2 regions of the Daeguia caeni genome follow, and region 2 is predicted to be linked to the other one. Evidence: riboswitches for the same ligand, from Rfam matches in the RefSeq annotation. Region 2 holds a riboswitch; the other holds the start of a gene.

Region 1 (11,030 bases), on a different contig from region 2:
ATCAATATCGCCATCATGATCGGTTTTGGCATTGATGCCCTTGTCTACAAGACTGGCTTTACTATCCCGACTTTTGTCAGCTGTCTGGTGGCTGGTATTCTGTTTAAAAATCTGGGCGTTCCTTTTTTGCGCAAGTACAGCACGACTGACCGGATAGGTATCAATCATGGCTTGTCGCTTTTGTCTGATCTTTCGCTCGGCATTTTCCTGACGATGGCGCTGATGGGGCTGCAGCTTTGGGCGCTGTCAGGCGTTTTTGCCTTTATTGCAGTGTGCCTGATCCTGCAGATCGTGCTGACGGTGTTGTTCACGGTGTTTGTGGTTTTCAAAGCCATGGGGCGTGATTATGAAGCTGCGGTGATCTGTGCCGGCTTTGGCGGCATCACGCTGGGATCGACCGCAACTGCCATTGCCAATATGACCGCCGTGAGCCAGCAATATGGTGCCGCACCTCGCGCATTTATTATTGTTCCGGTCGTCTGCGGTTTCTTTATTGATATTGTCAACGCCCTTGTGATATCGCTTTTTGTTGGGTAGTGAATTAATTCGCAAGGTAAATTTTTAATTATACAATTAATAACCTAAGCCTTTTAATAGTACATAAGTAAAAGTATATATAAATTAGTTTACACAATACTATATAATATATATAATTTTGTATTGTTCGTCGTGTTGATAGAAATAATATTGTATTCAATTTTATTGTTATTTAATTATCTGTTGGCGTAATGGAATTTAAGTTATATATTAAAGCAAAAATGTCGTGAATATACATATTATTGTTTGTTGATTATGTGATCGTAATGGCATTATTGTGATAGAAATTATTCTGGTTGTAATTACATAATGAAGGGCTGAATGCGATAGCGTTCAGTACGTAAACCTTTCTCATTCCTGCTGTCTATAATTCGTCATACCTATTGACGAAAAAAATCACGCAGCTACTATATCTTGTGTTCGAGGTTCCCCGATTCGAAAGAAGCGGGGCTAAGATGGGAATATGGTGCGCTGTCTGACAGCAAAGCCATAGCTGCCCCCGCAACTGTAAGCGGTGAGTGCTTGTTCAATGTCCACTGGAGTTTGGTGCTCTGGGAAGGCGAATAAGTGCGGTGACCCGCAAGCCAGGAGACCTGCCTCAAACAAACGTCCACGGGCGGGGTGTCCGTAAGGCGAGCGATGGGTTTTGTCCCTATCGTTTCTCCGGTCGTCCCCCGCTATCAGCAACTTCGGGGTGAAGGCATGACCGTTATGATCATTTCCTGTTTCCGCAATTAATGCGCTTAATTGTTCATCTGGTCTGACAGGGCGTCTATAGCTGTTCCAGAAAAAGTGGGAACCCGTTTTCTGTCCGGAACAGCGCAAGACAACATGTTGGAGCAATTCAGAATCTCCATGAAAAATCCGAATTGCTCCATGTGAGTGCTTGCGCATCGGCTCTTTGAAAGTCGGGTTTGATTTTCAAGCTTATGTGAGCGTGAGACTCACCATCGTCTTGTCTGAACAATTGGTTTTTGGCGTCTGTCTGATGACAGACGAATGCTCCCTTTTTGTCTCATTCAACAGTGAGGAAATCTTGATGTCTATCGTTGTCTATTCCAAGCCGGCTTGTGTTCAGTGTACCGCAACCACCCGTGCACTTGATCGTCAGGGCGCGGACTATAAAGTCATTGACATATCCAGTGATGCGGAAGCCTTTGCCTTCGTGCAGGAGTTGGGCTATCGGCAGGTTCCAGTGGTTGTTGCCGGTGAAAGGCATTGGGCAGGCTTCCGGCCAGACATGATTTCAAGCCTCGCATGAGCGCTGAAATGGTCAGTCTGGTCTATTTTTCCAGCCGTTCAGAGAACACAAAACGTTTTGTTGAAAAGCTGCAATTGCCTGCTCTCCGGCTGCCCTTGTCGGCAACTGAAGCAATACCGGTAGTGGATCGGCCTTATGTTCTGGTCACGCCCACTTATGGGGGCGGGGCGGTCAAGGGCGCAACGCCAAAACCGGTCATAAGCTTTCTCAACAATGTCACGAATAGAGGCTTGCTACGCGGTGTGATTGCCGCGGGCAACACCAATTTTGGGGCCGCCTATGCGCTGGCCGGAAACATCATTTCGGCAAAGTGCGGTGTGCCTTTACTCTACCGTTTCGAGCTGTTGGGAACGGAAGAAGATGTCATGAATGTCAAACAGGGGCTCGAAAGATTTTGGAAACACTAGCACTGGACAGAACGGCAAGAGACGATACGTCGCTCGACTATCACGCACTCAACGCAATGCTCAATCTTTATGATGAGGATGGTAAAATCCAGCTCGATAAAGATCGTCTGGCAGTGCGGCAATATTTTCTTCAGCACGTCAACCAGAACACGGTTTTCTTTCACAGTCTGCGTGAGAAACTCGATTATCTGGTAACAGAAGGCTATTATGAACAGCAGGTGCTCGATCAATATTCCTTCGCATTCGTGCAAAAGCTGTTTGATGATGCCTATGCACGCAAATTCCGGTTTCCGACATTCTTGGGCGCATTCAAATATTACACCTCCTACACGCTCAAGACCTTTGACGGGAAGCGCTATCTGGAGCGTTATGAAGACCGCGTCTGCATGACAGCGCTTACGCTGGCGCGCGGCGACGAAAATCTCGCCAGCAGGCTTGTCGACGAGATGATGACGGGCCGTTTTCAACCGGCAACACCGACTTTTCTCAATGCAGGCAAGAAACAGCGCGGTGAACTGGTCTCGTGCTTTTTGTTGCGAGTCGAGGACAATATGGAAAGCATTGGGCGGGCGATCAATTCCGCGCTGCAACTGTCAAAGCGGGGCGGGGGCGTTGCCTTGTCGCTCTCCAACTTGCGCGAAATGGGCGCGCCCATCAAACAGATTGAAAACCAGTCTTCCGGCGTGCTCCCGGTCATGAAACTGCTGGAAGATGCTTTTTCCTATGCCAATCAGCTTGGCGCAAGACAGGGGGCAGGGGCTGTCTATCTGCATGCGCATCATCCCGACATCATGCGTTTTCTGGATACCAAGCGCGAAAATGCGGATGAGAAAATCCGTATCAAATCCCTGTCGCTTGGCGTGGTGATCCCGGATATCACCTTCACCCTCGCCAAGAACAATGAGGATATGTATCTGTTCTCGCCCTATGATGTCGAGCGCGTCTATGGCGTGCCGTTTACCGAGATTTCGGTAACGGAAAAATACCGCGAAATGGTTGAGGACAAGCGCATCACCAAGAAGAAGATCAAGGCGCGCGAATTCTTTCAGGTGATAGCAGAAATCCAGTTTGAGTCCGGCTATCCCTATATCATGTTCGAAGACACCGTAAACCGTGCCAATCCGATTTCCGGGCGGATCATCATGAGCAATCTGTGCTCGGAAATCCTGCAGGTCAGCGAAGCCAGCGAATTCAATGATGATCTTTCCTATGCAAAGATCGGTAAGGATATTTCCTGCAATCTGGGCTCGCTCAATATAGCAGCGACCATGGACAGTCCTGATTTCGGCCAGACGGTTGAAACCGCGATCCGGGCGCTGACCGCTGTGTCGGAAATGAGCAATATTGCTTCCGTTCCTTCGATCAAGAAAGGTAATGATGAAGCCCACGCGATCGGTCTTGGGCAGATGAACCTGCATGGTTATCTGGCGCGCGAGCGCATCTATTACGGCTCGCCGGAAGCAATCGATTTCACCAATATCTATTTCTATACCGTTACCTATCACGCAATCCGGGCATCCAATCGTCTGGCGATTGAAAAGGGCAAGAGTTTCAAATGGTTTGAGCGGTCAAAATATGCCTCTGGCATCTATTTTGACAAATATATTGAGGCGGAATGGAAGCCGGAGACAGAGAAGGTTCAGGCCCTGTTTGACAAGGCGGGCATTCACATTCCCACCCAGGATGACTGGCGGGAGCTGAAGGAATCGGTCATGCAGTTCGGTCTTTATAACCAGAATCTGCAGGCCGTTCCGCCGACGGGCTCGATTTCCTATATCAACCACGCAACGGCCTCCATCCATCCGATTGTTTCGAAGATAGAAATCCGCAAGGAAGGCAAGATTGGTCGTGTCTATTATCCGGCAGCCTATCTCACCAATGACAATCGTGAGTATTTTCAGGATGCCTATGAAATAGGGCCGGAAAAAATCATCGACACCTATGCCGCTGCTACCCAGCATGTTGATCAGGGGCTATCGCTGACGCTGTTTTTCCGCGACACGGCCACCACGCGTGACATCAACCGGGCGCAGATCTATGCGTGGAAGAAGGGCATCAAGACCATCTATTACGTTCGCCTTCGCCAGATGGCCCTTCAGGGCACGGAAGTCCAGGGTTGCGTTTCATGCGCGCTTTAGAGCAATGCGGATTTTCACGGAAACTCTGCATTGCTTCTACTTTTTGTTTTCAGTTCCGGACGAAAGACCGGTTTCCATTTTCCCGGAATTGCTCCCAATGGCAGGTAACATCATGAATATTCAGACAAAATCAGATATATCCCGACCGGCTCAGGCCGTACGGGCAATCAACTGGAACCGGATTGAGGACGAGAAGGATCTGGAAGTCTGGAATAGGCTTACCGGCAATTTCTGGCTGCCTGAGAAGGTGCCTCTGTCAAATGATATTCCATCCTGGGCAAGCCTGCGGCCAGAAGAACAGATGTTGACCATCCGTGTCTTTACCGGCCTCACGCTGCTGGATACGATCCAGAATGGAGTTGGCGCCATACGCCTGATGCAGGATCGCGCCACGCCGCATGAAGAGGCGGTGCTTTCCAATATCTCATTCATGGAAGCCGTGCATGCCCGTTCCTATTCCTCCATCTTCTCGACCCTGTGTCTGACGAAGGAAATCGACGATGCCTATCGATGGTCGGAAGAAAACAGTTTCCTTCAGCGCAAATCCGCGTTGATCATGGAGCAATATGATAGTGGTGATCCCCTCAAAAAGAAGATCGCCAGTGTGTTTCTGGAAAGCTTTCTGTTCTATTCCGGCTTCTATTTGCCGATGTACTGGTCGAGCCGGGCAAAACTGACCAATACGGCGGATCTGATCCGGCTCATCATTCGGGACGAGGCGGTGCATGGCTATTATATTGGCTACAAGTTCCAGCGTGCGGTAGAACGCCTTTCGGATACCGAACGCCAGGCCATCAAGGATTTTGCCTTCGAGCTGCTGCTAGAGCTTTATGATAATGAAATCCGTTATACGGAAGATCTCTATGATGATGTTGGCCTGACGGAAGACGTCAAAATGTTTCTGCATTACAATGCCAACAAGTCGCTGATGAACCTTGGCTATGAGGCGCTGTTTCCACCGGAAGCCTGCAGGGTAAACCCCGCCATATTGTCAGCTCTTGCCCCAAATGCCGATGAAAATCACGATTTCTTTTCCGGTTCCGGCTCATCCTATGTGATCGGCAAGGCTGTTGCGACGGAAGACGAGGACTGGGAATTCTGATCATCGTGGTGTTTGCAAGGCTGGGCCACGATTCGCAGTGCACACATCAACCTTGTCGTTTATGTGTGCACTGTTTGTGGCTTATGCCAATTTTTCAGCCGCGCCGTCACAAAGATGACCAACTTACAACATTTTGTGTCATAAGCTGGATAGTCTCATATTCAACAAAGATGATCAAAACTGTGGATTAATCACCAATCATTCCCCACCCGGATCATTCCTGATCCGGATTGACCACCACAGTCCCGGCGCCGGAATTCGCAAGAGCGGTTTTCAGTGAGCCTTGTGGATGGGCGTCGGTGAACAGTGTAATGCGCGGCGACCATTCGGCAACGAGCATCAGCGCGCGTTTGTCGAACTTGCTGGAATCGGCCAGTACCGCGCAACGCTGCGTGTTATGAACGATTGCGCTATAGACTTCACCAACTTTCAGCAGCGCATCGCTGACACCATCGGCATTGACCCCCGATGCACCGATGATAGCCGTGTCCACCCGATAACGCTCAATGGCATGGATGGTTTCCGACCCCCAGACAATATGCTCCTGCACCTCGAACATGCCGGGCAAAAGAACAATATCAATCAATGGGTTAAGTGAAAGTTCAACCGCAACCGTATAGGCTGGCGTAATCACGGTCATGCGCCGTTCAATCTGGCGTAGCGCACGGGCAAAATGCACCATGGTCGCCCCGCCACCAAGCAGCAGCGCCTCTTCCTGAGCATAGCATTGCACTGCGGCCTGGGCGATGGCGCGGCGTTCCTTCTGTTTCAGGACAAGCCGCTCGCTCAAGGCCGGCTCAAAGCGGTTGGCATTGCTGACGGCGCCGCCATATGTTCTGCTCAGTCGCCCAGTCTGTTCCAGTTCGCTCAGGTCGCGCCTGATGGTCTCGGTTGAAACTTCAAGGGCCTCGGCCAGCTGGTTGACCCGTAACGCCGGATTCGCTTCCAACGCTGACAGAATGCGCTCCTGCCGCAGCTCCTTCCGCGATTTCGTAGGAATCATAGGGTTAGGCATATCCTTTGGCTTGTTCTGGCCACTGTATCGCAGATTGCTTCTGAAACTTCAATCAAAAATTTGACCGACATGCATCATTTAAATGTTGCAAGTCACAAATTAATGTGACAGTCTTCCTTCAAACGGAGGCGGCAGTGTTCAATTACGGTTTCTTCAGTTTCAAATCGAAGGCTGAGTTGTTCGACAAGGCCATCGAATATTGGAATCCCGGCAAGACCAAGTTCTGGCAGGATGCGGGCATTGATCTGGTGATTGACCGGCGTGAGGGTTATTTCCTGTATGACATGTCGGGGCGCAGGCTTATTGACCTGCATTTGAATGGCGGAACCTACAATTTTGGTCATCGCAACCCCGAACTGGTGGCGACGCTCAAGTCGGCACTGGATTATTTCGATATGGGCAATCACTGGTTTCCCTCGGTGGCGCGCGCTGCTTTCGCCGAAAAACTGGTGCAGACGGCGCCGGGCATGAAATATGCGATTTTTGGCTCTGGTGGCGCCGAGGCTGTGGAAATTGCATTGAAAACCGCCCGATATGCCACAAAGCGGCGTAAGATCGTGTCGATCATCAAGGGCTATCATGGTCATTCCGGCCTTTCGGTCGCCACGGGTGATGACCGTTTCTCCAAGATTTTTCTCGCCGACCGGCCGGATGAATTCATCCAGATTCCGTTCAATGATATTGATGCGCTTGAACGGGTCCTTCACAACCGTGATGTTGCGGCCTTCATCATTGAAACCATACCGGCGACCTATGGTTTTCCATTGCCGAAGGATGGCTATCTGAAAGCCTGTCAGGAGCTTTGCCACCGCTATGGTACGCTCTATATTGCCGATGAAGTGCAGACCGGCCTGATGCGCACCGGCGTGATGTGGGGCTGGCAGTCCTATGGGCTGGAGCCAGATATGTTCGTTACTGGCAAGGGGCTAGGCGGCGGTATTTATCCGATTTCGGCCTGTGTGGTGACGGAAAAATGCGGTGGTTGGCTGCATGAGGATGGCGCAGCCCATATTTCCACCTCCGGCGGTTCCGAGCTTGGCTGTATCGTTGGCCATCAGGTCATCGACATGTTGCAGCGACCGGAAGTGATTTCCAATGTGCATTTTGTAGCCGAATTCTTTCAGAAGACGCTCAATGAAATGATGGCGGCGAACAGCGACATTTTCGTTGGCGTGCGTCAGCGGGGCGTGATCCTCGGCCTCGAATTTGACCATCCTGAAGGGGCGGTTGCTGTCTCGCGCGCCCTTTATGAAAACGGCGTCTGGGCGATTTTTTCTTCGCTCGACAAACGCGTCTTGCAGTTCAAGCCGGGCGTGCTGCTGGATGCTGCCACCTGTCAGGAAATCGTTGATCGCATGGAAGCGGCAATGCCGCGGGCGCGTGCACTTCTGCGCAATATGCGGCGTGCGGCGTAAACTTGGGGAAGGTGACAGCGATGCAGCTTAATGAAAATGCACCTCGCCTTGCAGTTCCCGATCAGGCGGAAGCGATCGCCCGCATGAAGATCGACCGGGCCGGCTGGGCAGTTCGCGCCTTTGCCAGGTTTGATCGCGCAGCGGTCATGCGGATTGTGCGCGCCGTGGCTGAAACCGCCTATCAGAATGCCGAGCATTATGCCAAATGGGCAGTGCAGGAAACCGGCATGGGTGTGGTTGCCCATAAGAAGCTCAAGAACGAGCTTTCGTCGCATCCATTGGTGGATTTTTATGAGAACATGGATCTCATCAATCCGCGCGTGGATGAGGCGCGCAAAATGGTGGAGATCCCGAAACCGGCCGGTGTCATTCTGGCGCTCACACCTGCCACCAATCCGGTCTCTACACTCTATTACAAATCCATTCTTGCTTTGTTGAGTCGAAATGCGATCATCTTTAGTCCACATCCAATGGCGCGGGAATGCTGCAATGATGCTGCAGCACGGCTTGAGGCGGCAGCCGTTGCGGCGGGCGCGCCATCAGGCCTGATCCAGTGCATTGAAAAACCTTCCGTGCCGCTGGTGCAGGCACTGATGTCCTCGCCCAAAGTGCAGGTCATTCTGGCGACAGGTGGTGGGCCGATGGTGCGCGCGGCCTATTCATCGGGCAATCCGGCAATTGGTGTCGGGCCGGGCAATGCGCCAGTCTATGTCGATCCAAGCGCCAACCAGAATCTGGCGGCGCAGCGCATTGTCGACAGCAAGTCCTTCGATAATTCGGTGCTGTGCACCAATGAAAGCGTGCTGATCACGCTTGAGCAGAACCGCCAGCATTTCGAGCGTGCCTTGCGTGCGGCTGGTGCCCATATCTGCTCGGATGTGGAGACGGAACGTTTGCGTACTTATCTCTTCCCCGATGGCCATCTCAATACGGCCGCCGTTGGCAAGAGTGCGGAATGGATTGCACAACAGGCCGGTTTCCGCATCGTGGGCTCAACGCGTGTTCTGATCGCGCCGATCGAAACAGTTGGCCATGACGAATGTCTGACGCATGAAAAACTGTGCCCGGTTCTGGCCTTTGCCGCGGCTGGCACGTTTGAACGCGCGGTCGGCATGGCACAGATGATCCTGCGAGCATCCGGCAATGGGCATTCGGCCTCCTTCCATGGTGAGGATCCGCAACGCGCCATGGATTTTGCCGCGGCGTTGACCGTTTATCGCGTTGTCGTCAATGCGCCATGCTCGCAAGGGGCGGCGGGTTTTGCCACACATCTTGCCCCGTCCTTCATGATCGGTACCGGCTATTTCGGTCGTTCATCAGTGGGCGAGAATATCGGGCCGCAGCATCTTGTGCACTGGACGAGGCTTGCATGGAACAGCGACCAGAGCGTCAGGTTCCCGGATCTAAGCGATGTGCGCCTTGTCTTTGATGGCGATGCACCACGCCAGCCAGCTGCGCCACGGCTTGTCTCGCCGGCGCCCGTTGCTGGCATGGAAGAGCGTGGCGGTGTCGATCGGGAAGTTCTTCGCCAGTTAATTCTTCAGGAGCTCCGTGAGCTGACACGAGGCCAGCAATGACTGATTTACGAGCTTTCATTTTCATTGATCAGCTCCAGCCGCAGACCCTTGCCTATACGGCAACATGGATGCGTGGAACATTGCCGCGTGCCCGCATGGCAGCACAAATCATTGAGATCGCGCCTGGCCTTGATATCGAGGCCCTGACCGACACGGTTCTCAAAAGTGCAGACGTGCGGGCCGGTTTTCTGGTGGTGGAACGCCAGTTCGGCACATTGCAGTTTCATGCCTATTCAACAGCTGAGGTTCATGCTGGTGCCGAAGCAGCTCTGGCTGCCATGGGCAAGCGGCGGGATGAGGCAGAAAAGCCGAAGATCATGGCGTCCAAAATCGTGACCCGTGTTGATGACCAGCATGCATTCCTCATGAATCGCAACAAGACGGGGTCAATGGTTCTGGGTGGCGAGAGCATCTATCTGCTCGAATGCCAGCCGGCGGCCTATGCCATTCTCGCCTGTAATGAGGCAGAAAAGGAAGCTGACATCAAGGTCATCGACATGCGCATGATCGGTGCCAATGGTCGTCTGTATCTCGCCGGAACGGAGGCGGATGTGCGCAATGCCCGCGAGGCGGCAGAACGCGCATTACGTGAGGCAGGAGCCAGCTGATGGGCGATATTCGCAGTCTCATCCGTGAAATTCTGGCGGAAGAAATCGCCTCCATCCGTGCCGAGCTTCTGGGCGGGCCAACGGTCGAGCATGTTTCCGTCGGTACGGAAACGGAATTGACGGATTTTGCGCTTTCTGTCCTGCGCCGGGCGGAGGATCCAGCCTTCGTGGCGGCCATGAAGGCGGGGTGCATCCGCTTCCGGCCGGAGGCGTCAAGCCATATTCTGTCGGCAGCCCCAATCGTGGTGCAGGCCGCGGCAGAGCCGGTTTCGCGCGTCTCGCCAAGGTCAGAGCCATTGCCGTTTGTCAGCACGGTGCCGCCAAGCGTGCCGGAACTGCGCAAGGGTCTCATTACCGAGCGCGACATTGCGGCGATCGAGGAAGGCACGACCAGGTTGCGTATTACCAAGCAGGCGCGGGTGACGCCGCTTGCCGGAGATGAAGCCCGTCGACGGGGCATAAGAATTGAAAGGACACTGGCATGATAAGGGGACGCGTCAGCGGCAGGCTGTGGTCCACACGCCATATTGGCGAATTGCCGACCGGAGCGCTGCTGGAAGTTGAGACGGAAACCGGGGCCAAGCTGATTGCATTTGATCCGTTGGGCTGTGCGGAAGGAGAACTTGTGCTTGTCACGCAGGGTTCTGTTGCGGCCGCATGGTTTGGCGGACGGTCAGCGCCCATTGATGCCCTCATCATCGGCTCGATCGACGAGCAGACCCAACAACAGACGAAACGCAAGTAAGGGAGCACCTCAAATGGCAAATCTTGCAATCGGAATGATCGAAACCAAGGGCTATGTGCCGGCACTTTCTGCGGCTGATGCCATGGTCAAGGCAGCAAATGTCGAAATCATTGCGCGCAATGAAGTCGGCGGCGGTCTGGTTTCCGTCATCGTGCGTGGCGATGTCGGCGCGGTCAAGGCGGCAACGGAAGCAGGTGCTGAGGCAGCAGCACAAGTGGGCGAAGT
Region 2 (20,782 bases):
AGGCCGACAAGAGATAGACCACACGCAACAGCGCGCCCAGCAGCTTGGCGCGCTCGCGCAGGCGCTGCGGCACCAGCTTCATGATTTCCGGTGCAATATCGTCGTCCACCAGACCTTCGTGGCGGTAATAATTGGCCAGAGCCATATAGCAGCGGCCCGGATGATCAATGCCGCTGAACGAGCCATGCGCAATGATGTTCAGTGCCTGCGAGCCACGATAATCCGGATGCGCACGCCAGCTTATATCCGCCATCAGGCAGGCTGCCTGCCGGTAGCGCGTCTCATCCTCGCTTTCTTCCATCCCGAGAGCCTGGAGCGACAAGGTCGTCCAGACAGCCAGTTCCCGTGCATGGCGCGGCGAACGCGAGCGCAGCACCGCCAATTCCTCTGCCGAAGACAACAGCGGATCAAGCCGCTGTTCGCTCGCAGGCAACAGCGAATAAAGATAGCCTTCACGCACGCCAAGCGCCGAAAAGACGATTTTTGACGGCTTCATGCGCTTGATCGTCTCAAGCAGGACAGTTGCGCCATAGGCAAGAAGCTGGCGGCGGTTTTTCGAGATGGAATCAATCCCGCGCAGCGCATCGAGATTGCCCTTGGCGACACGCTTCAGAAAGCTGATCGCCTCTCCTGTCTCGATCTCATAGCCATGCATGACATGCAGTGGGTAGTTCTTCTGTGTCATGTGCAGCTTGGCAAGATTGCGCCATGTGCCGCCAACTGCATAGAATATCTGCCCCTCATGGGCCTGCAGCAGTGCAGCGCGTGCAAGCTCCTTGCGCGCAATCCTGGCAGCCTCGGACAATTTCTCATTCGCCATATCCTGCAGCCGCAGGCCGCCAAGCGGCAATGTGATCCCCTCGCCTATGTCATGATCATCAACGGCGACCAGTTCGAGACTGCCGCCGCCAAGGTCGCCTGCCACCCCTTTGGGCTTGTAAAAACCGGAAATGATGCCAAGCGCGGAATAATAGGCTTCCTGCTTGCCGGACAAGACTTCAATATGACGGCCTAGAATGGCTTCCGCCTGCGCAATGAAGTCCGGGCCGTTCTTTGCCTCGCGCGCGGCAGCCGTAGCCAGCGCATGAATGGAAATGGCGTCGGCCTGCTCGGCCAGGGCCCGGAAACGTTTCAACGCCCGCAAGGCCGCTTCCACGGATTTTTCATTGAGACGTCCGGTCTTGGCCAGTCCCTTGCCAAGCCCGCACAGGATCTTTTCATTGAACAGCACGGTGGGTGAACGCACGATGCCTTCATATATGACAAGGCGAACCGAGTTCGAGCCAATATCGATGACGGCAACGGGTTTGAGGCCCTTCAGGCGACCTTGCGCGATTGCTGGACTCATGCGGTGGTGTTTCTTTCCGCCTGTACGCGCTTGCGATGCGCGATAAGATGAGGAGCTGACGACTTCAGCGACTTGCCGCGACCAGAAAGACTTGGATTGGTCATGAAATATTCCTGCGCGTTGAAAGCTTCCTCTTCGTCTGCCTTTTCTATCCGGCGAGAGGTACCATCCGCAAGTAGCTGATAGCTCTGCTGGTTATCAAGTATGTTGGCAAACATGATCTGCGACAGTACCTGCTGGTGCACCGTTTCATTGGTGATGGGCACCAGTGTTTCGACACGTCGGTCGAGATTGCGCGGCATCATGTCCGCCGAGCCGATATAGACAATGGCATTGGGCGACGGCAGATCATACCCGTTGCCGAAGCAGAAAATGCGGCTGTGTTCAAGGAAACGGCCGACTATCGACTTGGCTCGGATATTGTCGGACAGGCCCGGAACACCCGGACGCAGGCAGCAAATGCCGCGCACCACCAACTCGATCTGCACCCCCGCCTGACTTGCCGTATAAAGCGCGTCAATAATCTGTGGATCAACCAGCGCGTTCATCTTCATCCAGATCGCCGCCGGTTTTCCGGCGCGTGCATTGGCAATCTCATCCTCAATATGCTTGAGAATGCGCTGGCGCAGTGAAATCGGCGAAATAGCGACTTTCATCTCATCCGTTGGCTGGGCATAGCTGGTGATGAAATTGAAAACATTGCCAACATCGCGCGAAATATCCGGATCCGTGGTGAAGAAGGACAGATCCGTATAGATGCGCGCCGTGATCGGATGGTAATTGCCAGTGCCAAGATGCACATAGGAGCGCAATTTCTGGTCTTCGCGCCGCACCACGAGCGACATCTTGGCATGGGTCTTCCATTCAAAGAAGCCGAAAACTACCTGCACGCCAGCCCGTTCCAGATCGCGCGCCCAGCGTATATTGGCTTCTTCGTCAAAGCGCGCCTTCAGCTCGACCAGCGCCGTGACGGATTTTCCTGCCTCTGCCGCATCCACCAGCGCGCGTACGATCGGGCTGTCATTGGACGTGCGGTAAAGCGTCTGCTTGATCGCCAGCACATCCGGATCGGCCGCCGCCTGCCGCAGAAACTGCACCACGACATCAAACGACTCATAAGGATGATGAACGACGAGATCCTTCTCGCGAATGGCAGCAAAACAGTCGCCGCCATGTTCGCGGATGCGTTCCGGAAAACGCGGATTATAGGGAACGAATTTCAGATCATCGCGCGGGATCGCGACGATTTCTGAAATCATGTTCAGCGCAAGCAGGCCATCAAGCACGCTGATCCGGTTTTCCGCAACGCCCAGTTCGCTTGCCACGAAGCTGCGCAAGGCAGGCGGCATGTCGCGGTCAAATTCAATGCGGATCACCTGACCACGCCTGCGGCGTTTCAGTGCCGTTTCAAACAGACGCACGAGATCTTCCGCTTCTTCCTCCACTTCAATATCGCTGTCGCGAATGATGCGGAAAGTACCTGCACCACGTACCTCATAGCCGGGAAACAGGCGGCCGATAAAGAGGCTTACCGCATCCTCGATGGTAATGAAGCGATAAATATTGCTCTGCTCGTTGGGCAGCTGGATGAAGCGCTTGAGCGCGGTCGGAATGCGCAACAGCGCAGTCATCGGGTGATTGTCGAGACGGCGCACAAGCTGCAGGCCGATAGTGAAGCCTAGATTGGGAATGAACGGGAAGGGATGGGCCGGATCAATGGAAAGCGGCGTCAGAACCGGAAAGATCGTATCGAGAAAATGGTTTTCGAGCCAGCATTTCTCGGCCTTCGACAGGGAAGATGGCCGCACGATCTCGATATTTTCCTGTTCAAGTTCCTTGCGCAAGGCGCGCAGCCTGTCCTGCTGTTCTGCCTGCAGGCGCTCCACTTCTTCCAGGACAAATTCAAGCTGCTCCTGCGGCGTGCGACCGTCGGCACTGCGCATGGCCACACCGGCGCGCACCTGCCCTGCCAGACCGGCAACGCGCACCATGAAAAATTCATCGAGATTCGTTGCCGAGATCGACAGGAAACGCAGCCGTTCCAGCAGCGGCTGACGCGGATTGGCTGCCTCATAAAGGACACGGCGATTGAATTGCAGCCAGGAAAATTCGCGGTTTACAAACCGTTCCGGGCTTTCCATCAGGGAAATGACTGTTCCCGTCTGCATCGCATCAGCTGGCGCGCCTTGCGATATTTTGGCTGCAAAATTGTCGGATCTTTGCGTCGCATTTTGCGTCATGGTCTGCACTCACTGCCACAGCACTGTTTTTGTTCACTTTTTAAGGCAAGCCCCGTTTCAGCTCATGCCAGTTTCCCACCCAGACTATGGTTCTTCCATGACAGTTTGACAGCAATTCACTTGCATTGTCTTCAGAATTGATGAAAACGCTTCCGGAAACAAGACTTTCGCGCTAAATCCTTTCGGGAATATAGCGCCTTCATTCACAAGAGCCGGAGCCTGTCATGTCCGATCACATCATTCCGCATTTCCAGAACGACGCTGGTCATAACAGCATCGAAATTGGCGTGAAGGAATTCATGTGCGTTGGCGCCAACCCGCCTTTCGATCATCCGCATATCTATCTCGACATGGGCGATGATCATGAGATCGTCTGCCCCTATTGCTCGACGCATTACCGTTACAATGCCGCGCTGCATGCAGATGAAACGCAGCCAGCCGGCTGCACCTATGACATTTCGGCCGAACAGGCTGCCTGAAACTGGGACGGTGTTGCGCCGCTGATCATATGACCAGTTCCCGTCATGGGCAAATTCTGATTTCCGGTGCCGGCGTTGCAGGTTTAAGCGCGGCACTTGAGTTGTCTGCACGTGGCTGGAAGGTGCTGATTGTCGAAAAGGCAGCCAAACTCACCGAAGTTGGCGCCGGTCTGCAGCTTGCTCCCAATGCGATGCGGCATTTGCAGCGTCTCGGCGTGGCAAACCATCTGGCGCCCAATGCTGTCACGCCTGACACGCTTTATCTGGTGGATGGCCGCAGCGCCCGCCCGTTGCTTGCCATGGAGCTAGGGCAAAAGGCCGAACAAAGATGGCAGAATCCTTACTGGGTCTGCCACCGTGCAGATCTGCAGGCCGCCCTGCTTGAAACCTGCCGCGAACACGCAAACATCACCATCGCCCTGAACGCCACGGTCAGCACCAGGTCGGTGAATGGTGCAACGATCCATTGCGTGATCGAGCGCGATGGCAAACTGCAATCGCTTGATGTCGATTATCACCTTGCCTGCGACGGCGTCTGGTCGCAGGCGCGCGCGGAAGCGCGTCTCGACGGTGCGGAATTTTCCGGCCATATTGCCTGGCGCACGACGCTCGCAACAGACAGTCTGCCCGATTCCTTTGCCAGCGCACTTGCGCAAAAAACCGCCGTATCCGCCTGGCTTGGACCGAATTCCCATTTCATCGCCTATCCGGTGAAGGCAGGCAAAAGCTTCAATTTCGTCGCAATCACCAAGGGTGAGAATCCGGGCAAGCTATGGTCGCGCAGCGGAGACAGCACAAGGCTTCGGAAGCATTTCGCACAATGGTCGCAGCCAGTGCGCGATATTCTGGCGGCAACGGAAAACTGGACATACTGGCCTCTGTTCCAGATGCCAAAGGCGCAATTTGTTGGCGCTGATCGAACCATCTTTCTCGGAGACGCCTCGCATGCCGTCACCCCATTTGCCGCACAAGGGGCAGCCATGGCGATTGAGGATGCCGCTGCCCTTGCCGCGGCCCTCGACATGCCGGACAGATCCGCCGGCTTGCGTAAATTCGATACCGTTCGCAAGGCCCGCCTTGCCACCGTCGCCAAACGGGGGCAGATGAACCGCTTTGCCTATCATGCAACCGGCATTTTCGCGCTTGGCCGCAACCTGCTCTTTGCCGCCCGCAGCGCAGATGCCTTCCTTGCCGATCTAGACTGGCTCTATGAGTATGATGCCGCAGGCGCCATTGCGGCCTGATTGCGGGATTTCGATCATTCCCCTGAAGGCCGCACAGGAATGATACATGCCGGATTCGGATCGCTTGAGCCTTCCTGGAAGCGACCCGGCATTCGCAGCCCAATCCCCCGCTGGTATCGGATGACATGCTTCCTGGATTGATCAGCTGTCTGCCAGGACCGATCCCTGGCCTTGAGATGACAGGCCCAGGTCCTGAAAGGACGGCATGTTTCTTTCAGAGACGGTGTCCCGGAAGGCCAAAACAAAACACCCGCCAGCGACTGACGGGTGTTCAGCACAAACCGAAACGGTACCGTTAATGCAGGATCTGGCTCAGGAAGAGCTTGGTACGCTCATGCTGCGGATTGTCGAAGAATTCCTCAGGCGAGTTCTGCTCAACAATCTGCCCCTGATCCATGAAGATCACGCGGTTTGCAACCTGACGGGCAAAGCCCATTTCGTGCGTGACGCAGATCATGGTCATGCCTTCGGCAGCAAGACTTACCATCGTATCCAGCACTTCCTTGACCATTTCCGGATCAAGCGCTGAGGTCGGCTCGTCAAACAGCATCACCTTAGGGTTCATGCAGAGTGCGCGGGCAATCGCCACGCGTTGCTGCTGACCACCAGAAAGCTGACCCGGATATTTATGCGCCTGTTCCGGGATCTTGACGCGTTCGAGGAAGTGCATCGCCACCTCTTCCGCCTGTTTCCTTGGCATCTTGCGCACCCAGATCGGCGCCAGCGTGCAGTTTTCCAGAATGGTCAGATGCGGGAAGAGATTGAAGTGCTGGAACACCATGCCGACTTCGCGGCGCACTTCGTCAATCTTCTTCAGATCACTGGTCAGCTCTGTTCCATCAACAATGATCTTGCCCTTCTGGTGTTCTTCCAGACGGTTGATGCAGCGGATCATGGTCGACTTGCCCGAACCCGACGGACCTGCCACGACAATGCGCTCACCGCGCATGACTTTCAGGTTGATGTCCCGCAGAACATGGAAATCACCATACCACTTGTGCATGTTGATGATTTCGATAGCGACGTCGGTCTTCGAGACCTGCATCTTCGAGCGGTCAACTTCGACATCTGATTGTGGAAGGGTGCTTGGCTGTGCACTCATCTCCAGAATTCCCTTCATTTATCGTTTGTGACCCGTGTCGAGCCGACGTTCTACAAATATAGAATATCGTGACATGGAAAAACAGAAAATCCAGAAAACAAAACCGGCAAAAACCAATCCTGTCGCTGGTGTTTGTGGCGATGCCCAATTTGAATCTGCGAAGTTCTGTCGAACAATACCCAACAGATCGAACATGCCGATGATATAGACAAGGCTTGTATCCTTGAACAGGCTGATAAAGCTGTTCACAATGCCCGGAATGACGAGTTTGAGCGCCTGCGGCAGGATGATCAGTCCCATTTTCTGCCAATAGCTCAGCCCCAATGCGTCAGCTCCTTCATACTGGCCGCGCGGAATGGCCTGCAGACCACCACGGATGGTTTCGGCCATATAGGCTGAGGCAAACAGGGCCACACCAATCAGGGCACGCAACAGCTTGTCAAAGGTGATGCCTGGCGGCAGGAACAAAGGCAGCATGACGCTTGCCATGAACAGGACCGTCACCAGCGGCACACCGCGAATGGTCTCGATGAAGATCACCGACAGCGCCTTGATGACCGGCAGATGCGAACGGCGCCCGAGCGCCAGCAGGATGCCAAGCGGCAGTGACATGGTAATGCCGACAAAGGACAGAACAAGCGTCACCAACAGCCCGCCCCACAATGGGGTTTCCACATAGGGAAGCCCGAACCAGCCGCCGACCAGCAGGAAAAAGGCCACGACCGGGAAGACACAGAAGAACAGAATCGCGTTAAACACCTTGTGCTTGATGCGCGGGATCAGAAGCGGCACGAGCAGGATCACGAACAACAGGGCCGTGACATCGACACGCCAACGCTGATCAATTGGGTAGCGTCCATAAATGAACTGTCCCAGCTTGGCATTGACAAAAGCCCAGCAGGCGCCCGACCAGCCATCCGGCTGGATACCGCCCTGCGCAATGGTCGAGCAGACAGCACGGTTTTCTCCCGTCCACACGGCATTGATGAACAGCCATTGAATGACTGGCGGCAGGAACCATGCCACCAGCAGCAGACCAAAAATGGTGAGCATGCTGTTGAGCGGCGAGGAGAAAAGATTTGTTCTCAGCCAATGCGCCATGCCATGAACCGAGCGTGGCGGTGCTTCCGGTGCAACCATATGGCTGCGAACGTAATGGATATCTGTATTTGCCATGCTCATCTCTCCACCAAAGCCATCTTGGCGTTGAACCAGTTCATGAAAGCGGAGGTAATCAGGCTGATGCCGAGATAGATCGTCATCCAGATCGCCACGATTTCCACTGACTGGCCTGTCTGATTGAGAATTGTGCCGCCAACAGCCACCAGATCCGGATAGCCGATGGCAATAGCAAGCGATGAGTTCTTGATCAGGTTGAGATACTGGCTTGAAAGCGGCGGAATGATAATGCGCAGGGCCTGCGGAATGATGATGAGCCGCATGGTCGGCCCCGAGCGCAGGCCCAAGGCATAGGACGCCTCAGTCTGTCCCTTGTTGACCCCCATGATGCCCGCACGCACGATTTCGGCAATGAAGGCGGCGGTATAGAAGGACAAGGCCAGAAACAGGGCCAGAAATTCCGGCTTGATCTGCACACCGCCCGTCAGATTGAAGGCACCCAGCTTCGGATATTCGAATGAGACCGGGAAATCTGTCACGATGAAGGCGAGCAATGGCAAGCCGACAATCAGCCCGACTGCCGCGCGCGCAGTATGAAACTGCCTGCCTGTGGCCATCTGGCGATTATACGCCCAGCGTGCAATGACAATGCTTGCCACAATGCCGGCAATCAAGGCTGCCAGGACAAGGATTGCCCCCTCTCCCCAAACGGGGGCAGGCAGAAAGAAGCCGCGATTGTTGAGATAGCTGCCAAACGGCAGCGACAGGCTGGCACGCGCCTGCGGCAGCACCGACAGAACGCCGAAATACCAGAAGAAAATGACCAGCAATGGCGGGATGTTGCGGAAAATCTCGACATAGATCGTGCATAATTTCTGGATGAGCCAGTTGCGCGACAAACGACCAATGCCAACGAGAAATCCGACTATGGACGCCGTCACCACGCCCAGCGCCGAGACATAGAGCGTATTGAGCAGCCCCACCAGAAGCGCCCGCGCATAGGTTGAATCGCTGGTATAGGGAATCAGGGTCTGGCTGATGTCAAAACCAGCACGACCGCGCAGAAAACCAAAGCCCGAAGCGATATGCGCACGCTGCAGATTGGCAACTGTATTGCCCACAATCCAATAAACCAGCGCGACAATGGCCACAAAAACCAATAGCTGGTAGACGATTCCGCGCACCCGCGGATCATAGAGCAACGGGATACCTCCAGCCTGGTTTTCGCTCATTGAAGAATTGGATGCCATATATTCACCGTGTCTTGTGCCCAGTCACCAATTGCCACCATCACCTGCCGATCAGGCCGAAGCGGAGCACAATGCAATCGTAACTATCGACACGTCGAGGTTGCGTTTGAAACAGGTCAGACGCCAATGTCATCAGGCAAAGGCCCATCACACAGACCATTGTGCCCCATACGACAGACAGGATCCGGTCATGGAAAGAGATCCGGTTATGGGCCTATGTCTTACGGTTGCGAACAGCCGCACGGATGCCGCGTCTCAACATTGATGCGGCAGCGCAACACCGATGACTGACATACGAAAGAACGGCGCGCCACCAAGCCGTGACGCGCCGCCAAATCCTAGCGAATAGGCATGCCGTACTGCAGGCCGCCCTTCGACCACTGGGCGTTCAGACCACGGGCGATCTTGAGCGGGCTGCCAGAGCCGAGATTGCGCTCGAAGATTTCGCCATAATTGCCAACGCCCTTGATGATGTTCACAACCCAGTCATTGTCCAGGCCCAGATCCGCACCGATCTTGGTATCGGCCTCAACGCCAAGCAGACGCTTGATTTCCGGATTGTCCGACTTCTTCATTTCCTCGACATTGGCCTGGGTGATGCCGAATTCCTCGGCATTCAGCAGGGCATAATGCGTCCAGCGCACAATATCAGCCCATTTAGAGTCACCCTGACGCACAGCCGGGCCGAGCGGTTCCTTGGAGATGATTTCAGGCAGGATGACATGGTCTTCCGGATTGGCCAGCGTCAGACGGATGGCATAAAGGCCGGACTGGTCGGTCGTATAGGCGTCGCAACGGCCGGAATCATAGGCCGCATTGGCTTCCTCAACCTTTTCGAACACGACCGGATTATATTCCATCTTATTGGTGCGGAAGAAGTCCGCCATGTTCAGTTCCGTCGTCGTGCCGGACTGAACGCAGATGGAGGCGCCGGAAAGCTGGAGGGCGGAATTGATGCCTTCGAGCTTCTTGGCATTGATCATGAAGCCCTGGCCGTCATAATAATTGACGCCTGCGAAATCGAGGCCAAGCGACGTATCGCGACTGATGGTCCAGGTCGTATTTCGGATCAGCACGTCAACTTCGCCCGACTGCAGGGCGGTAAAGCGCTCTTTCGCGTTCAACGGTGTAAACTTGACCTTGCTGGGATCGCCGAAAATCGCCGCAGCGACAGCACGGCAATAATCCGCGTCGAAACCAGTCCATTCTCCCTTGTCATTGGGAGCCGAAAAGCCAGGCAGGCTTGTGTTCACGCCGCACTGCAAATATCCCTTCGCTTTTACATCCGAGAGTGTGTCGGCCGATGCCCCTGTTGCAGCGCCCAGCAGCGCAGCTACCCCCAATAGGCCCATCAATGCAGTTTTTTTCATCTGGCTTGCAACCTTTGTTCCCTACGAGCACAGACGCAGAACCAAATCTGCCGCGCCTCTTGATCATATTATTTGTCAGACACAGGTTTCGGCCGAGGCAGCCCCCCCGATCCCTTGTCTCCTTCCATTTAGCAGCCAACATTCTCAACGAGCAGTAGAGCCCTCTTTTCCTAATTACGAGAAGTTCAGCCGCCTCCTTCACACTCCATATCGAAGTTGAAATTTCGTCTCCGGTCAAGTCAAATAACTCGCCACAGCCTGTCTTTGCGGTGAAATCCCCTTATTCAAAATGACGATTTTTACACAATTTGCCCAGTACTGGGTATATTCCAAATAATGAATGGAAGGAAGTTTAGAGATTACACATAAAACTGAATTATTATTCTCTTTCAATATTTTAATAATACGATATTCCAACCGTCACGGCTTTCTGCAGCACTCTGCCAACCAAATTATACGTCAGGCAGCATGCAACCGTCCGTGGTTGAAAAAATAATATTTCGCGCAGCCATGTAGCGGGCCACACAGCATGTCATGATCAGACCCGTTGCAAATCCAGCAACGACATCGCTCGGATAATGTGCCCCGATAGCCATGCGGCTGAAGACAAGTAACAGGCAGATCATGACCGTCACCACGCGCAAAAATGGAAAAAATATCCACAATGACACCATCAGAATGCCGGCCATCATGGAATGGCCCGACGGAAAGCTCTGGTAAAGATCTGCGCCATTGAACGGATCAAAAGCCCTGGGGCCGAGGCTTTCAAGCAGATAGGGCCGGGCACGTCCGACTGCAATTTTAATGAGTTTTAGCGGAATGCCAGCCCCTACAATCGACAACAGCACCAGTGTTGCCCACCAATTGGCCTTTAACAGCCACGGACTGTTGCGCACGGGGCTGGCCGGATAAAGAAACAGGGCCGAAAGCAACCAGATCAGCAAGGCCGCGGCAAACCAGTAGGCTGTGCGCGCAAAATCCGTGGCAAAGCGCACGGAATCCATGAAAAACCCTGTTCCTGCCTGCACTTGACGGGAAATGTCCGCATCCCAGGCATGAAGCAGGACGACAAGCGGCACGAGCAGCACGACCATCAGCGTCATCCGTTGCATCCAGACGGGTTGCGCACCGGCAGAGGCTGGCCTTGACAGCGCGCCCGCAAGCGCAAGCGCCAGTCGAAAGGGATTTGAAACCATGGCTTTCACAGTTGTGCCCATTCATTCCTGCTTTCTGAAGTGCGACCGATCACAATTCATGCCCATACATGCAGACTGCGTCCTGTTCCCTCCCAAGACGTGGCTTGCATCGCTACGAATCGCGGCTTATCGATGAGACGGATTGCGTAAAGCGATAGATCACCATCAGGAGGCGATTTCGTGGCTAACAAGAAGATTGATATGTCGAAGCTTGGGATAAACACCCGTCTTGCCCATGATGGCTATTCCGCAGACGATTATTACGGTTTCGTCAATCCTCCTGTCGTTCGCGGCTCGACCGTGCTGTTCCCCAATGCCGAAACCATGGCCACGGGCGGGCAGAAATATACCTATGGCACACGCGGCACCCCGCTCAGCGATGCACTGGCCAATGCGGTCAATGGGCTTGAAGGCTCGGCCGGCACGGTTCTGGTTCCCTCCGGTCTTGTTGCTGTCACGCTGCCGCTGCTTGCTTTTCTATCCTGCGGCGACCATGCTCTGATCGTCGATTCCGTCTACGGGCCAACCCGGCACTTTGCCAATACGATCCTGAAGCGCATGGGTGTCGAGGTGGAATATTACCAGCCGGAAATTGGCGCAGACATTGCACAATTGCTGCGCCCCAATACCAAGGTCGTCTTCACCGAATCCCCAGGCTCCAATACGTTTGAAATCCAGGATATTCCGGCCATCGCTGACGAGGCGCACAAGGCTGGCGCAGTTGTCCTGATGGACAATACATGGGCGACACCGCTCTATTTCAGGCCGCTCGATTTTGGCGTCGATGTCAGCATTCATGCTGCCACGAAATATCCGTCCGGCCATGCCGATATTCTGTTCGGCATGGTTTCGGCCAATGAAAAATGCTGGCCGCAACTGCTCGAAACTCACGGCACGCTGGGCCTTTGCGCAGCACCTGATGACACTTATCAGATATTGCGCGGTCTGCGCACCATGAAACTGCGGCTGGAACATCATCGCAAAAGCGCGCTCGAAATTGCCCGCTGGCTTGAAAATCATCCCGCCGTCGCACAGGTTCTCCACCCTGCCCTTGAAAGCCATCCGGGTCATGATATCTGGAAGCGCGATTTCAGCGGCTCGTCCGGCGTCTTTTCTTTTGTGCTGAAGCAAGGCGGCAATGCGGAGGCTTACAGGTTCCTCAATGCGCTGGAAATCTTTGGCCTAGGTTATTCCTGGGGCGGTTATGAGAGCCTCGCCGTGAAGGTGAGCCTGAGTGACCGCACTGTGACCAAACGCGACTATCCTGGCCCGGTCATCCGCCTGCAGATCGGCATTGAGGATACAGCCGACCTGATCGATGACCTCAAGAAAGGCTTTGCCGCCCTCTGATCGTTGCAGCTTGCCTCAACATAAAGTTGCTCTTGCCGCTTTACTACCATTGGGTGCTATAGCATATAACAGGCTCTGGAGTGCCGGCCCACGCAGAGCCTCCCTCCAACCCGCATGCCCTTCCCCCACCTCATGTGAAAAGTCATCAGGATGAATACAATCTTTATCATTCAGGGTTTCATGGCTGTTGGCCTTGCCGCTTTTGCCCTGTTCATGATCTTCCACAAGCACCGTTAAAGACTGGCTTCAGCGCTGAATACGTGCCTTTGGAAGAATGAGAAACTGCCCTTCCAGGCGCAGGATATGCGCCTCGATCCCATAGACATCGCTCAGGCGCTGTTGCGTCAGCACGGTCTCCGGCACGCCATCCGCCACCACCTGCCCCCGGTCCATCAGGATCAGCCGGGTACAATATTGCGCGGCAAGCCCTAGATCATGCAGCGACACGATGATCGTGCGCCCGTCTCTTGCCTCTGCCGCAAGACTTTCCATCAGCCCCAGTTGATGTGCTGGATCAAGGCCTGCCACCGGCTCATCGGCAAGAATCAGCGGTGTATCCTGGGCAAGCACACGCGCAATCAGCGCGCGCGCCCGTTCACCGCCGGATAGCGCATCGGCCGGCCTATCGCGAAAACCCACAATATCCATCTGTTCCATGGCGGCTTGAATCTTTGCCGCATCGTGCGCATTAAGCCCGACAAAGGCCGCTTTCAGCGCCCGTCTTCCCAGCGAAACCAGCATCTCGACGGTAATAGGCCAGGCGACATCCCGCTCTTGCGGCAGATAGGCAATCAATGCGGCCTTTTCAGTCCTGCGCAACGCAGCCATGTCGCGGCCATCGAACGCAATTTTGCCTTTTGCCGGCGCAAGCCCCAGAATTGAGCGCAGAAGCGTTGTCTTGCCTGCGCCATTCGGCCCGATCAGGCCAATCAGCTCGCCGCGACCTGCTTCAAAGCTGATGTCATTGAGGACAGCTCTGCCGCCAAGCATGGCGCCAAGATTTTGAACGCTCAGCACAGTCACAGCAACTGCCTCCGATATTTGAAGATCAGCCACAGAAAGAATGGCGCGCCGATCAGAGCCGTCAAGACGCCAAGCTTCAGCTCATCACCGCGCATGGTCAGCCGCACGACAAGATCAGCGCCAAGCAGAAGTGCCGCCCCGCCAAACGCGCTTGCCACCAGGAGACGCGACGGCCGTGCACCCACCAGCGGGCGCAGAATATGCGGCACCACAAGACCGACGAAACCAATTGCACCTGCCACGGCAGTCGAGGCGCCAACACATGAGGCCGTACCCAGAACCGCCAGCCATTGCACCCGCGATAGACTGACACCGAGACTTTCTGCAGCATCCGAGCCGAGCGTGAGACTGTCCAGTGCGCGCCCCAGCGACAAGAGCATGAGCCAGCCGATGACAATGAACGGGGCAACCAGCGCCACATGAACCATCGAACGATCGGCGAGCGAGCCAAGCATCCAGAACACGATTTCCATGGCCGCAAAGGGGTTGGGCGAAATATTAAGCGCGAGCGCCGTCATGGCCCCGGCAAGGCTGGTGACGGCAACGCCGGCAAGGATCACCGCAAGGGCGCTTGCACCACGCCCGGCAAGCAGCTTGACCAGAAAGACCGAAACCACTGCCCCCGCGAGCGCCATCAGCGGCAGTGCCAGCGGAAAGGCCAGCGACAGGCCGGTATATATCGCAATCACCGCCCCAAGCGAAGCCGAAGCACTGACCCCGAGAATGCTTGGCTCTGCCAGAGGATTGCGCAGATAGCCCTGCAGGGCAGCCCCGGAAAGCCCAAGTGACGCACCGATCATCAGCGCAAGCAGAGTGCGCGGCAGGCGTATTTCACGCACAACAAGCGCGATCGCCTCGCTCTCGCCCGACAAAAGCGCATGCAGGCTGTCGCGCATGGGAATGGGTGCAGGCCCGGTCAACAGTGACCAGAAGGACAGAACCACCACGATCAGCACCAGTCCAAACAGCAGCAGCCCATAACGCATCGTGTCAGTCACGCCCGGCCTCCGCCAAACGTGCCACGGCCTCCACGCTGAACGGCCCACCACATACTGTCAGCTTGTCATCCAGTTCAATCAGTCGTGCGTCGCTCACCATGCGATGAATCGCCGGATGGGCCAGATTTTCCTCTGCAAGCGCTGGCGTCCACTGGCGTTTGCTCAACACCAGCACGTCCGGCTTTTCCATCACCAGCAATTCCATCGGCAGGCGTGCGGCCCCTTCCACACCAATGCGATCCGTCAGATTGTCAAAGCCTGCAAGCCGCACAGCATCATCAATCAGCGTACCCCGGCCCGCCGTATAGCTGTTGGCATAATAAAGCGCGAGTGTCTTGCGCTGTTCAGGTCTCTTGATTGCCGCAAGATCAGCTTTCATCTGCGCGATCTGGCGTCTGGCTTCTTCCTCACGCCCGATCAACGCCCCAATGCGCAGCATCTGCTCTGCAATATCGTCAAAGGACAGGGTCGGCTCGAATTCCTCGACCCGAAGCCCAAGCTTGCGCAGCATGGCAACCGTTGCGCGCGAATTATAGGTACCCGCCAGCACCAGATCGGGCTTCATGAGAAAAATCTCTTCCGCATCTGTATTGTTGATCGGGTAATTCTCCGCTTCAGCGGCAAGAACGGACAGTTCCGGGTCAAGCGCCAGCCGGGATACGGAAAGCCACTGATCCTTGCCCACCAGCATCATGGCAAGCTGATCCGTGCAGACATTGATCGAGACGATTTTCCTTGGGGTTGTTTGCGTGGCATGAGCCGCAGAAAAGACCCAGCCAACCAGCCCTAGCCACAGAGCCAGTCCGACTTTCCATTTCTTTGCCATGCCACGATTCAATTCGAGCCGTCCTCAGAAATTACGCGTCAGACCGACATTGATCGTGCGGCCAGGTGCAACATAACCGGATACCGTCTGATAATCCTTGTCAAACAAGTTCTCCACCGAAACCTTGAGCTTTGACTGTTCATCAAAGGAATAGACCGCCACCAGATCGGCCGTGACATAGGGATCAAGCTTTTCCGTATTGGACGCATTGGCATAACGCGAGCCGCCATAGCGCAGCCGGCCGGTCAGATCGAGACTGTCAAGCGCCTTGAAGCTCAGCTCGCCTGCTGCCTTGACCCTTTCGCGATAGGCCAGGTCATTGCCGGTGTCTTCATCGATCGGCTGCTTATACTCAAAACTGCCCCTCACCGACCAGCGCTCATTGAAACGGTGTGACAGTTCCACTTCAAGGCCGGTCACCTTGGCGCGGGCAATGTTGTAAGGCAGATAGGTCGGCGCGACGCTGATGATCGCATCCTTGAGCCGGTTTTGATAGACGGCAAGATCAAGGCTCGTTGCTTCGGTCACCTTCCAGTTCAGCCCGACTTCATACGAGCGCGATTTTTCTGGCTGCAGATCGGGATTGCCAAAATACGGATAATAAAGCTCGTTGAAAGTCGGCGCGCGGAAGCCGGTGCCGAAGGATGACCGCATGACCAAGTCCGGCAGGATCGCATAGCTTGCGCCAAGATTATAGGTCACGACATCGCCGAACTGCTGGTTATAGTCATAACGCACACCGCTATCGACTGTAAGCGCCTCATATTCGAGCGAATATTGCCCATAGACGGCAGCCAGATTGCGCGCCTTTTCATCATAAGCAGTGGTTGAATTGACCTGTTCACGATAGGCTTCGACACCGCCCGTCAGGCTATGCGAGACCTTGCCGGTCTCGAATTCCCTTGTGCTTGTGGCAAGCAGGCCCGTACGTACGGTCTGGAAACGGTCAAAACCCGGCACACCCTTGCGGAAATCGCGCGAATGATCAAGACCTGTGCTGAATTCAACCGTCGACGACCAGTCCTCACTGTGGTCGATGCGCGTTCCAACCTTGCCGGTGAAAGCGGTTGCATAGGCCTCGTTGCGATAGGGATAGCTATTGTCATAGCGAATCCGGCTACGGCTCAACAGGCCATCGGCATAGATCTTGCCCCAATCAAAATCCTTCGACAGCGCGAGATTGAACGAGCCCTGCAGGAAACCATCCTTGTCCGGCTCGTGACCAAAATAGTCGGGTGCGGTGAAATCATAGCCCTCGGTTCCAATCAGGGCAGCACCGATGGCATAATCCACCCCATCCGTGCTGCGGCCTTGCAGATTGGCAGAGGTATAGCCTCCCCACGGATAAAGCACACCAGCCGAAACACTGCCGCAATAGGCCTTGTCCCCGCAAAGCCCACCCTGTCTGGTGATGACATTGACCACACCGCCTATGGCATCCGCGCCATATTGCGCCGAATGCGGCCCCTTGGCAATTTCAATACGCTCAATGGCACTCAATGGAATATTGGCAAGGGAAGTTGCACCGGTCGTAGCCGAAGCAGTGCGCACGCCATTGATCAGCACCACCGTCTGCATCGATGACATGCCGCGTATCGTGAGTGAGGATGCCGCCCCCATGCCGCCATTCGCATTGACCGTGATGCCATTATAGTTTGTGAGCAGCGACTGCAGATCGGTTGCCGCAGAGCGCTCGATCTCTGCCCGGTCAATCACGATCATCGATGATGTCGAACGCGCCAGCGAACCGGCGCGGCGCAGCGGCGTGACCACGATCGTATCCAGTACGACCGTCTCATCGTTTACTGCCACAGGCTGCGCCATGACGCCTGCCGGCACCAGAATGGAAACTGTCGCTGCCAGAGATACAAGATGATTGGATATGCGCATTTCATTTCTCCCGCCTGAGGGCAAAGCCAGACCGCAGACCGAGAAATGATTGGCGTTTCACTTCCGCACCTGCGGCAACATTGTTCGAATGTCACCGCTACGGAAAGCCGCGCATGGACACACCCCGTATCCAGGCATGGGTGACAGAACACGGCAGGTCTCCTGACTTCCGGGTCTTTGCCTTACCTCCACCTTCCCAATCGCATTCGCGTTCAGTGGCCATGACCGTTTCCGGTCTTAGGAGGATCGCTCTCCGGTTACAGTTGCGGGGGCAGTCGCGGCCTTGATCCAATGATCGCACCGCGTTCCCTTTTCATCCGCTTTTTACGGCGGAACCGTCTTCTGCATACAGGCATAGCAATGCCTATGCGGATTCGCAACACCGTCGGAAGCATGGCAATAGCCATGCCACAACACGTCCTGGAATCACATTCTCATATTTTTCAAAAATCCTTTTGATTTTAAAGACGTTTTCTATTTCAGGAATGCCCTGAACCGGCGCAGCGCAAACAGGAACAGCAGCGATCCGATCACGAAAAGTGCAAGCAGTTGCGGCCAGACAACACTAAGCCCCGCGCCACGGAACAGCACCGCCTGCGCCAGAATGACAAAATGCGTATTGGGGGCTGCCAGCATGATGTTCTGGATGATTTCTGGCATGCTTTCACGCGGCGTCATTGTGCCGGACAGCATCTGCATGGGGATGAGAACCAGAATCAGCAACATGCCGAATTGCGGCATGGAGCCTGCAACCGTTGCCAGGAAAATGCCAAGGCTGGTCGTGGCAAAAAGCTGCAGGGCCGCCCCCACCAGAAACAGCAATATGGAGCCCTGGATCGGCACGTGCAAAATCCCTTGCACAACGAATACCAGCGCAAAGGCCGAGGCAATCAGCACCACCAGCCCCATCGACCAGATCTTGCTGATCATGATTTCCACCGGGCTTACAGGCATGACGAGCAGATGCTCGATCGTGCCATGTTCGCGCTCACGGATCAGTGCCGCCCCTGTCAGGATGATGGACAGCATCGTCACCGACGAAATGACATTGGAAATGGCACCAAACCAGCTTTGATCCAGATCGGGGTTAAAGCGTGCGCGCAGATTGAGCGTGACCGGAACGGAACTGTCGCCGCGATAGCGATTGACATATTCGTTCACCTCGTTGGTGACGATATTCTGTATATAGCCGCCGCCGGTAAAGGCCTGGCTCATGCGCGTCGCATCAATATTGAGCTGGATTGTCGGCGATTGACCGGCCAGCAGATCGCGATGGAAATTGGGCGGAACATCAAGCGCAAATGTATCCAGCCCCTCGTCCATGCGGCTGTCCATCTCGTTCACGGTAATGAGTCTTGGCGGCACGAAATAGGGCGGATAGAAGGCCGTGATGATGCGGCTTGAGACCGGCGACTGATCTTCATCCACAATGGCAATCGTCGCATTGTTCAGGGTCTCCGGCATGGCCTTTGCCGCCGTATAGATGGCAAGCGAAAAGGCATAGACAATCAGGATCAGTAGAACCGGGTCACGGAACAGACCGCGCAGTTCCTTGATGCCGAGCTGGAAAACATTGCTGATCCTCATCTCAGTCCGCCTGTTTCTTGAGGAGCAGGACGCTCGCTATTGTCAGCACCGGAATGGCGATCAGAAGCGGCAGGAACGAAGCGCCAAGGTCACCAAAGTCAAGCGCCTTGGAGAAACTGCCGCGCGAAATGATCACGAAATAGGTGGTCGGGTAAATGCGACCGATCAGGGCACCCGCCCCCTGCAGCGCGGATACCGGGTCAATGATACCGGAATACTGGATCGCCGGAATAAGGGTCAGGAGTACGGTACCAAAGATTGCCGCGATCTGGCTTTTCAGGAAGGTCGAGAACACCAGCCCCATGCCCGTTGTCACGGTGACATAAAGCAGGGCTGCCGCGCAATAGGTCAGCAGACTGCCGGTAAACGGCACCCTGAAGATGAAGATCGCCGCAAAGAGCAGGATCAGGAAATTGCAATAGGCCAACACAATATAGGGCAATTGCTTGCCGAGCAGGAATTCGAGCTTGGTCACCGGCGTCACATAGAAATTGATGATCGAGCCAAGCTCCTTCTCGCGCACAATGCTCAGCACCGACAACATGGCCGGGATCATCAGCAACAGAAGCGGGATCATCGCCGGCACCATCGCCACGATGCTCTGCACATCCGGATTATAGCGATAGCGGATTTCGATATTGAAATTGCCCAATGTCGCCGCGGAACCATAAAGTTCGCGTGTTTTCTGGCTCAGCCAGTTGGCATAAACGCCCTGCACATAGCCCTTCACCGTTTCAGCACGCATGGGCATGGCACCATCGATCCAGGCTGCGATCTCTACCGTATGGCCACGGGCTATGTTGCGTGCGAAATTCGGCGGGATTTCAATGGCCAGGCTGATTTCACCATTGCGCATGCGCCGATCCATATCATCATAATCGATGATTGGCGGCTTTTCGGTAAAATAACGCGACCCGGCAATTTCCTGCGACAACTGCCTGCTTGCAACCGTGTCGTCACGATCAAGCACGGCAAAGGAAAGGTTGGAGACATCCATATTGATGCCGTAGCCCATGACGAACATCAAAATGAGACTGCCAACCAGGGCAAGGGTGGCGCGGATGGGGTCGCGCCGCAATTCTAGCGCCTCGCGCTGCGTATAGGCGAACATGCGCCGGAAATTCGGCAACAGGCCAGATCTGCGTTTCCTGTACTGCGCATGATCTGTGACAGGCTCGACCTCTTCAAGCGGTTCTGGTTCTTGCGCAGCCTTGCCGCTATCGCCAATCGCCTCTTCCAGATAGGCAACAAAAGCATCTTCCAGCGTTGCAGCATTGCGGCTTGCCGTAATTGCCTTGGGCGTATCGCTGACCAGCACCTTGCCGGCATGCATCAGCGAAATGCGGTCACACAGTTCCGCCTCATTCATGAAATGTGTCGAAACGAAAATCGTCACATCATCCTTGCGCGAAAGCTCCGCCAGAATCTGCCAGAATTCATCGCGCGCGACCGGATCAACCCCCGATGTCGGCTCGTCGAGGATCAGTATGCTTGGCGAATGGATGAGCGCAACCGCAAGCGACAGACGCTGGCGCATGCCCAGCGGCAAAGCGTCCGGCAGCGTGTCCATAACATCGACAAGATCAAAGCGTTCTGTCAGTTCCTTGATTCTGCGTGCGGTTTCATCCGGCTCCATCTGGAACAGCCTTGCATGGAGTTCCAGGTTCTGCCGCACCGTCAGTTCCGAATAGAGCGAAAATGCCTGCGACATATAGCCAACATGGCGGCGTATATCGATGTCATTGGGATCGACCGCGCGG

What was found. Region 2 has a riboswitch for cobalamin ahead of ACFO1V_RS09005 (TonB-dependent receptor domain-containing protein). Riboswitches for the same ligand answer to the same signal wherever they lie in the genome.
Region 1: it holds a riboswitch for cobalamin, as region 2 does, so the genes downstream of both, nrdH (glutaredoxin-like protein NrdH) here and ACFO1V_RS09005 (TonB-dependent receptor domain-containing protein) in region 2, are expected to answer to the same signal.

The regions. Positions count from the first base shown of each region.
Region 1 covers NZ_JBHSEL010000099.1:230-11,259, reverse strand. Annotated here, with positions in the region: gene gltS (sodium/glutamate symporter) at 1-537, shown strand, start outside; cobalamin riboswitch at 944-1,152, shown strand; gene nrdH (glutaredoxin-like protein NrdH) at 1,577-1,798, shown strand; gene nrdI (class Ib ribonucleoside-diphosphate reductase assembly flavoprotein NrdI) at 1,807-2,205, shown strand; gene nrdE (class 1b ribonucleoside-diphosphate reductase subunit alpha) at 2,193-4,343, shown strand; gene nrdF (class 1b ribonucleoside-diphosphate reductase subunit beta) at 4,456-5,445, shown strand; gene ACFO1V_RS10135 (DeoR/GlpR family DNA-binding transcription regulator) at 5,660-6,448, opposite strand; gene ACFO1V_RS10130 (class-III pyridoxal-phosphate-dependent aminotransferase) at 6,595-7,875, shown strand; gene ACFO1V_RS10125 (aldehyde dehydrogenase family protein) at 7,896-9,452, shown strand; gene ACFO1V_RS10120 (BMC domain-containing protein) at 9,449-10,060, shown strand; gene ACFO1V_RS10115 (hypothetical protein) at 10,060-10,545, shown strand; gene ACFO1V_RS10110 (EutN/CcmL family microcompartment protein) at 10,542-10,805, shown strand; gene ACFO1V_RS10105 (BMC domain-containing protein) at 10,819-11,030, shown strand, end outside.
Region 2 covers NZ_JBHSEL010000053.1:212,571-233,352, forward strand. Annotated here, with positions in the region: gene ppx (exopolyphosphatase) at 1-1,348, opposite strand, end outside; gene ACFO1V_RS08945 (RNA degradosome polyphosphate kinase) at 1,345-3,516, opposite strand; gene ACFO1V_RS08950 (zinc-finger domain-containing protein) at 3,813-4,067, shown strand; gene ACFO1V_RS08955 (FAD-binding protein) at 4,097-5,311, shown strand; gene ACFO1V_RS08960 (amino acid ABC transporter ATP-binding protein) at 5,607-6,413, opposite strand; gene ACFO1V_RS08965 (amino acid ABC transporter permease) at 6,432-7,589, opposite strand; gene ACFO1V_RS08970 (amino acid ABC transporter permease) at 7,592-8,782, opposite strand; gene ACFO1V_RS08975 (amino acid ABC transporter substrate-binding protein) at 9,121-10,152, opposite strand; gene ACFO1V_RS08980 (phosphatase PAP2 family protein) at 10,605-11,369, opposite strand; gene ACFO1V_RS08985 (cystathionine beta-lyase) at 11,529-12,698, shown strand; gene ACFO1V_RS08990 (ABC transporter ATP-binding protein) at 12,945-13,721, opposite strand; gene ACFO1V_RS08995 (FecCD family ABC transporter permease) at 13,718-14,707, opposite strand; gene ACFO1V_RS09000 (ABC transporter substrate-binding protein) at 14,712-15,545, opposite strand; gene ACFO1V_RS09005 (TonB-dependent receptor domain-containing protein) at 15,570-17,435, opposite strand; cobalamin riboswitch at 17,571-17,790, opposite strand; gene ACFO1V_RS09010 (ABC transporter permease) at 17,910-19,022, opposite strand; gene rbbA (ribosome-associated ATPase/putative transporter RbbA) at 19,024-20,782, opposite strand, start outside.